Linked DNA regions of Prochlorococcus marinus str. MIT 1214. The protein of the gene in region 1 interacts with the protein of each later gene in a pairwise test. Links are inferred from orthologs where the notes say so. Each region holds a gene or a part of one and is shown on either strand. Other genes may lie near its edges.

Region 1 (3,254 bases):
TAAAAACACTAAATTCAGGATTACAGATTTGCTAAATAATGGATGTTTCCTTTGCCATTTTTTCTTATTGTGCTGACAATAATAATTAACTCTCCTACTTGGGAAATACAAAAATAAATGAGTTTACATAGAATAGTTAGGCAGCTTTTCTCGATAAATCATTGGCGGAAAGAGATATAATTTCACCTTTTGGTGTTTTATAAACTCTCTCTACAATTTCACCTTCAGTGATGATTACTTTAGTATTCATTGAACCTGAGGGCAATGTCTTAATGGCTGGGACAAGAGCTTCTTTTAAATCAGGGAACTGCTCCAAATCCTTGAAGTCTTTAATTTTCTTCTTAGAAACCATTCCAATAAATAAGACGAAATTATCCCTTCCTTTTAACTAACTTCTCTACATTCGTAAAGAGCTTGTATGGCTAATCCTCACTCTATAGGACTAACGTGAAAAAATTAGATATATTTTTTGGATTAGGAATTGCTTTTATAAGCTTGTTTTCATTGTTTTCAAAAGTGTTGTATCTGATGTCCAAAATCAATACCATTGCAGTACTCAAAAGCAGGTATCCAAAAATTACTTGTTGTCGTGGAAATATCTTTCTTCTATCTTATTGAGTCGAAAAGCAATCACGAATGATCAATTGATTTTATCCATCTACAACAAGCGCTCTGTTGTACTAAGAATAATTTTTTCCTTTCAGTGTCTCTGTTAATTTCTACTTCTTTTTTTTATTTTCAATTCTGTTTAAGAGATATTATATTAATTTATATTTTTGACCTATAGATATGATTATGAACGTTTTTCCAAAGAAAATAATGCTTTTAGGTAGTGGAGAATTAGGGAAAGAGGTGGCAATAGCAGCTAAAAGATTAGGTTGTTATGTTATTGCATGTGACAGATATAATGATGCGCCAGCCATGCAGATAGCTGATCAATTTGAAGTATTAAATATGAATAATGCTAGTGACTTAAAAGAAGTAATATATAAATGTAAACCTGATATAATTATTCCTGAAATTGAGGCCCTTGCAGTAGATGTATTAAAGGAAATCGAACAAGAAATAACAGTAATACCAAATGCAAGAGCCACTGCAATAACTATGAATAGAGATAAAATCAGAGATTTAGCTGCTAACGAATTAAATATAAGAACTGCAAAATTTAGTTATGCGATGAATCAATCCGAGCTTTATTTGAATGCAGAGTCGATTGGTTATCCATTATTAATTAAGCCAGTTATGAGTTCTTCAGGTAAAGGACAAAGTTTAGTTAATAATAAAAATGATTTAGTCCAGGCTTGGAATTTGGCTATTGAAAAATCAAGAGGTAAATCAAATAAAATTATATTAGAGGAATTTATTGATTTTGATTTAGAAATTACTTTATTAACTATTAGACAATTTAATGGCAAAACATTATTTTGTGCACCGATTGGACACGAGCAAAAGAATGGAGATTATCAATGTAGTTGGCAACCAGCTAAATTAACTGAAAGTGTTTTAGATAAGGCTAAAAAGATAGCCAAATGTGTCACTGATAATCTTGGTGGAGTTGGTTTGTTTGGCGTTGAATTTTTTATTAAGGGTGAGGAGGTGATTTTTTCAGAGCTGTCACCAAGACCACATGACACAGGCTTAGTAACTTTGATTAGCCAAAATTTAAATGAGTTTGAATTACACCTTAGAGCTGTTTTAGGTATCCCAATTCCAGAAATAGTTTGTCATGGAGCGTCTGCGAGCAGAGTGATTTTGGCTTCCCAGAAAACTTCAAACATAGCTTTTACGGGACTTGAAGATGCCTTAAGTCAATCGAATACAGGTATATTTATATTTGGCAAGCCGAGCTCTACTGAAGGTCGTCGAATGGGAGTAGCTGTAGCAAAAGCTGAAACCCTCGATGAGGCAAGAATCAAAGCTGATAAAGCAGCTCAATCAGTCCGATTTATAAATGAATAATTTTAATTCAGATTGTTTATCCGATTTCATTAAGTGCAAGTCGATTTGGTTTCTATTTTTGACTGAGTTAAATTGGAATCCAAGTGCTATTAATCCTCTTGAGTTGGTCCCTGAATCTTTTTGGCCTGAAGTTACCGATCTCTTAATCGAAGCTAGATATATTGGTCAAAGCAGGAAGTATTACCTCAAAGAGTCTGATAAATATATGGATTATTTAAGTAAAGGTGGTAGGCCTTTTAAAGCGGATTGAAAAACATACATATTCTTTAACTTCTTAGCAACTTCCTGTAGCACCGTAATTGTTAACATTTTTGTATCTTGCCTTGCCTAACAAAAACTAAATTACAACAGATTTATGGTGATAGAGGATCCGAAATTTCGTTTATTCATGCTTTTTTGATCAATTTAATAGTGATAGTATTTTTTAGATACTGGGTATTAAATAACGAGGCTTTTGTGTGGTTACTATATGGTTTACCTTCTTGAAATTTTCTGAAAGCATTTGATTCGATTTTCAAAATATTGATTCATCTGGAGTTAAGTCGTTAATTACTTTGATAATTTTTGCCATATTAGGATCCTTTTTTGTTCTTTAATGACTTTTGTAAGAAGAGGGAAAAGGAGGAATGTTGGTTTAGTTTAAAAAAAGAAAAAAGAGGATAAATAATTAACTTTCTTAGTGATTTAAGGGTTTTTTAGTAAGAAATGCAACTATTTCGGTTAACACTACATAATTCACTGTTTTATGTATCATGAGGAACATCGTTTAAAGATAATTTCTGTTATTTTTGATACACGTTCAGCTAAATATCAAGCTGCAGTATGACTCGAGACATGGAACGGGGTCTTGAGCGCTACTAGAAAGAGCAATGACTGTTCTTACTTACAGAGGCCAAGAGTACCTTCAACACAAAGAAGCTACTCCAAAAAAAGTTGTAGAACTTAGTTACAGAAGTAACATCTACACAACTAGGCAAGCAGAAGCTAAAAAGCAGATGCAAGCATCCTTAACTTACAGAGGTAATACTTACCAAAAGTAATTTATAGGATATACAGAAGGGGTAATAAATTACCCCTTTTTTTTATGCTTATTTTCCCAATAAATAACTAGCTGAATAATAGTTTTTGTTCTATGTATTTTTGCCTGAGTTCTATTACTCTGGTTTTATGGGTCACATCCGATGTAGAAATAAGAATGACTCCGAATTAATCACAATGATTACTCAACAGTCATGGCCTAGTTGCAAGCTGCCTAAAACTCAAAAGGCACTTGAAGCTATTTATTCAATGCTCTG
Region 2 (3,195 bases), 150 kb from region 1 along the record:
CAGCGAAGTATTGGACGTCTGGGAGATTGACTCCCTAACCATATCCTCCAAATTTTTTGTGGACTGGGTAATTTGGCCAAAGTCTTTATCACCTACCCTGACGCTAGGTTTAATGAGTTTTTAATTGAAATTCTATTCATTTTCATTTTATTTATGCCAAAAATTTTAGATGGAAAAAAACTTGCTCAGGAGCTTGAACTCATACTTCAAAAGGCTATCCAATCTGGTTTGGAAGTTGCGGAACGTCCACCTGGTCTTGCTGTCCTTAGGGTTGGGAATGATCCTGCCAGTGGAGTTTATGTCAATTACAAGGAAAAAGCATGCGATCGAATAGGTGTTAGAAGTTTCGCAAAGCATTTAAGAGAAGATATTTCATTGGAAGAGCTTATAGAAACCATTAAAAGTTTGAATGATGATAAGAATGTTGATGGAATTTTATTGCAACTACCATTACCCGACCACCTTGATGAGTCTACCTTGCTGAGGAACATTGACCCTGATAAGGATGCTGATGGTCTACATCCTTTGAACCTAGGAAAATTAATAAAGGGAGAAAAAGGCCCAAGATCATGTACGCCTGCTGGTGTTATGTCTCTTCTTGAGCGAAATCAAATCAAAATCGAAGGAAAAAGAGCCGTTGTTGTTGGCCGTAGCATTCTTGTTGGTAAGCCCATGGCCTTAATGCTTGAAGCTGCAAATGCTACTGTTACTATTGCTCATTCAAGAACTAAAGATTTACCTTCTTTGACTAAGCAGGCTGATTTACTGGTGGTAGCAGCTGGCAAGCCTTATTTGATTGGTAAAAATCATGTAAGTGAGAATTGCGTGGTTATTGATGTGGGCATACATAGACTTCAGCCTGATCAGGAAAATATAAAAGAGCTCAAAAAGACTAAACTTTGTGGAGATGTAAAGATATTTGAAATTGAAGATAAAGTAGCTTCTTATTCGCCTGTCCCTGGCGGAGTAGGGCCTATGACAGTAACAATGCTTCTAGCAAATACGGTTGACAGGTGGCAGAAACATTGTGGATTACCTTTAACTATTAGTAATTTACTTCCATGAATCACAATGTCCTGAGAGAATTATTAGGAATAGATTTTTTGCATGCAGGAAGCAACCGCTTCTTTTGACTTCGCTGAGTATCTAGATAAAGCTAGAACTCGCGTTGAAGTTGCGCTTGATGCGTCTCTAGGCCCTGAAAAGCCAGAAAAATTAAGAGAGTCAATGCGTTATTCCCTTTTGGCGGGAGGGAAGAGATTAAGACCAATACTATGTCTTGCTGCCTGCGAACTTGCTGGAGGCGAAGTTGAAAAAGCATTGCCTACAGCAGTTGCTCTGGAAATGATTCATACAATGTCTCTTATCCATGACGATCTACCTTCAATGGATAATGACGATCTTCGTAGAGGGCGTCCAACAAATCACAAAGTCTACGGAGATGCGGTAGCCATACTTGCTGGAGATGCTCTATTGACTAGAGCTTTTGAGATGGTTTCAATTCGAACAGAGGGGATACCGTCAGAGAGACTATTGAAAATTGTTGGTGAGCTTTCTTTAGTAGCAGGAGCTCCCGGACTAGTGGGAGGACAAGTAGTTGATCTCGACTGTGAAGGGAAAGAAGTTGATTTAGAAACCTTGGAGTACATTCACCTTCATAAAACAGGCGCTCTGCTAAGGGCCTGTGTCACTTGCGGAGCATTGATTGGAGGAGCTGATGAGAAACTTCTGGAGGCACTAAGTGTCTATGCGAGAGGTATTGGCTTAGCATTTCAAATAATTGATGACATTCTTGATTTAACAGCAAGTAGTGAAGTATTGGGTAAAACAGCAGGAAAGGATTTAATTGCTGATAAGACTACTTATCCCAAATTACTTGGTCTTGATGAATCAAGAAGGAGAGCAGATCTTTTAGTCGCTACAGCAAAAAATGCTCTTGATCCTTGGCCAGAAAAATCAAAACCTCTTCTTGCATTGGCTGATTACATTACAAGTAGAGATAGATGAATCTTAATCCAGGTTTCGAATTTCAATTTATTTATATTCTTGATAATGCTGTATTGGCATGGGGCCTAATAGCGTGTGGACTTGCTCAGTTTTCTAAATTATTATTTGAATTGATTTTTAAGCAAAAGTGGAGACCGTCAGTACTTTTAGAAACAGGAGGTATGCCTTCAAGTCATTCGGCTTTGGTAACAGGAACCGCTGCAGGAGTAGGCCTTCAGCTTGGTTTTAATGATCCAGTATTTGCCTTGGCTTCAGCAATTGCTTTTATTGTGATGTACGATGCTTCTGGAATAAGAAGGTCGGCAGGCTTAATAGCAGCAAAAGTTAATCAAATTTCAAAAGATAATTCCAAGGAAGTGTCTTCAGAAACCACTTTAAAAGAATCTTTGGGGCATACCAAAATCGAAGTATTAGTAGGAAGTCTTCTTGGTCCAATTGTGGCTTTGCCAGGTATTTTCTACATTGGTTCTCCTTTGCATATTTTGCAAATGATTGGATTAGTTTCTTTGTGAAAGAAGTAATAGCAAAAGAGGATTGTGTTTTTTTAACTAAGGATCAAGAAAAATCTCTTCAATTATTCACTGAATGGCTAAAGGCCCCATATTCTTTTAAGCCCTTCGTAATGAAAGGCTTTGCAGGGAGCGGCAAAACATATTTATCGATGAAATTATTAAAAAAGGTTGATGAATTAGGTTTGTGTTGGACCGTAGTTGCACCAACTCATAAAGCTGTAGGTGTGTTAAGGGAGGGGTTAAAGAATGAATCTATTCAGCCCACATGGTTCCCCTCTACCATTCACCGTTTGCTTCGACTTAAGTTGAAAAGACAGGCGGATGTAGAAATATGTGAAAAAACAGATCAAACAGAGAACTCTTTGGAGAATTTAGGACTTGTTCTAATTGATGAAGCATCAATGATTGATTCCAAACTATTGGAGATAACTCTTGAATGCGCAAGATTTAACTCGACTCGTTTGGTTTTTGTTGGTGATCCTGCTCAACTCCCACCAGTAGGAGAAAGTTCTAGCTCGGTTTTTTTAATGAAAAGGTCAGTTAATACTGAACTTAGGGAAGTTGTTCGTCATCAGGGGCCTGTTTTGAAATTGGCAAAAATAATTAGAGACGGGCAAATCCCTTGTAAGCAGCCACCAATAGTTCCAGTTATTAATTCTAAGAAAGGTAATGTTGG

Evidence for each region.
Region 2: the proteins of purT (region 1) and crtE interact in binary tests that used the Escherichia coli proteins (3 or more experiments, as listed by UniProt). The link is inferred for Prochlorococcus marinus str. MIT 1214 from one-to-one orthologs.

Annotation. Positions count from the first base shown.
Region 1 is NZ_CP114777.1:469,877-473,130, reverse strand. What follows is about bases 41-2,877. They hold purT (formate-dependent phosphoribosylglycinamide formyltransferase), read left to right. Parts: upstream 41-795; coding sequence 796-1,959; downstream 1,960-2,877. Other genes in these bases: O5639_RS02740 (DUF4278 domain-containing protein), read left to right, coding at 2,829-2,877; O5639_RS02745 (hypothetical protein), read left to right, coding at 2,018-2,209; O5639_RS02755 (hypothetical protein), read right to left, coding at 137-352. Outside these bases: more of O5639_RS02740, read left to right, coding at 2,878-2,999. UniProt on the Escherichia coli protein: Involved in the de novo purine biosynthesis. Catalyzes the transfer of formate to 5-phospho-ribosyl-glycinamide (GAR), producing 5-phospho-ribosyl-N-formylglycinamide (FGAR). Formate is provided by PurU via hydrolysis of 10-formyl-tetrahydrofolate.
Region 2 is NZ_CP114777.1:616,846-620,040, reverse strand. Bases 280-3,057 are described here. They hold crtE (geranylgeranyl diphosphate synthase CrtE), read left to right. Parts: upstream 280-1,107; coding sequence 1,108-2,007; downstream 2,008-3,057. Other genes in these bases: O5639_RS03865 (ATP-dependent DNA helicase), read left to right, coding at 2,516-3,057; O5639_RS03870 (divergent PAP2 family protein), read left to right, coding at 2,004-2,519; folD (bifunctional methylenetetrahydrofolate dehydrogenase/methenyltetrahydrofolate cyclohydrolase FolD), read left to right, coding at 280-1,065. Also shown: O5639_RS03885 (HDIG domain-containing metalloprotein), read right to left, coding at 1-80; more of folD, read left to right, coding at 154-279; more of O5639_RS03865, read left to right, coding at 3,058-3,195.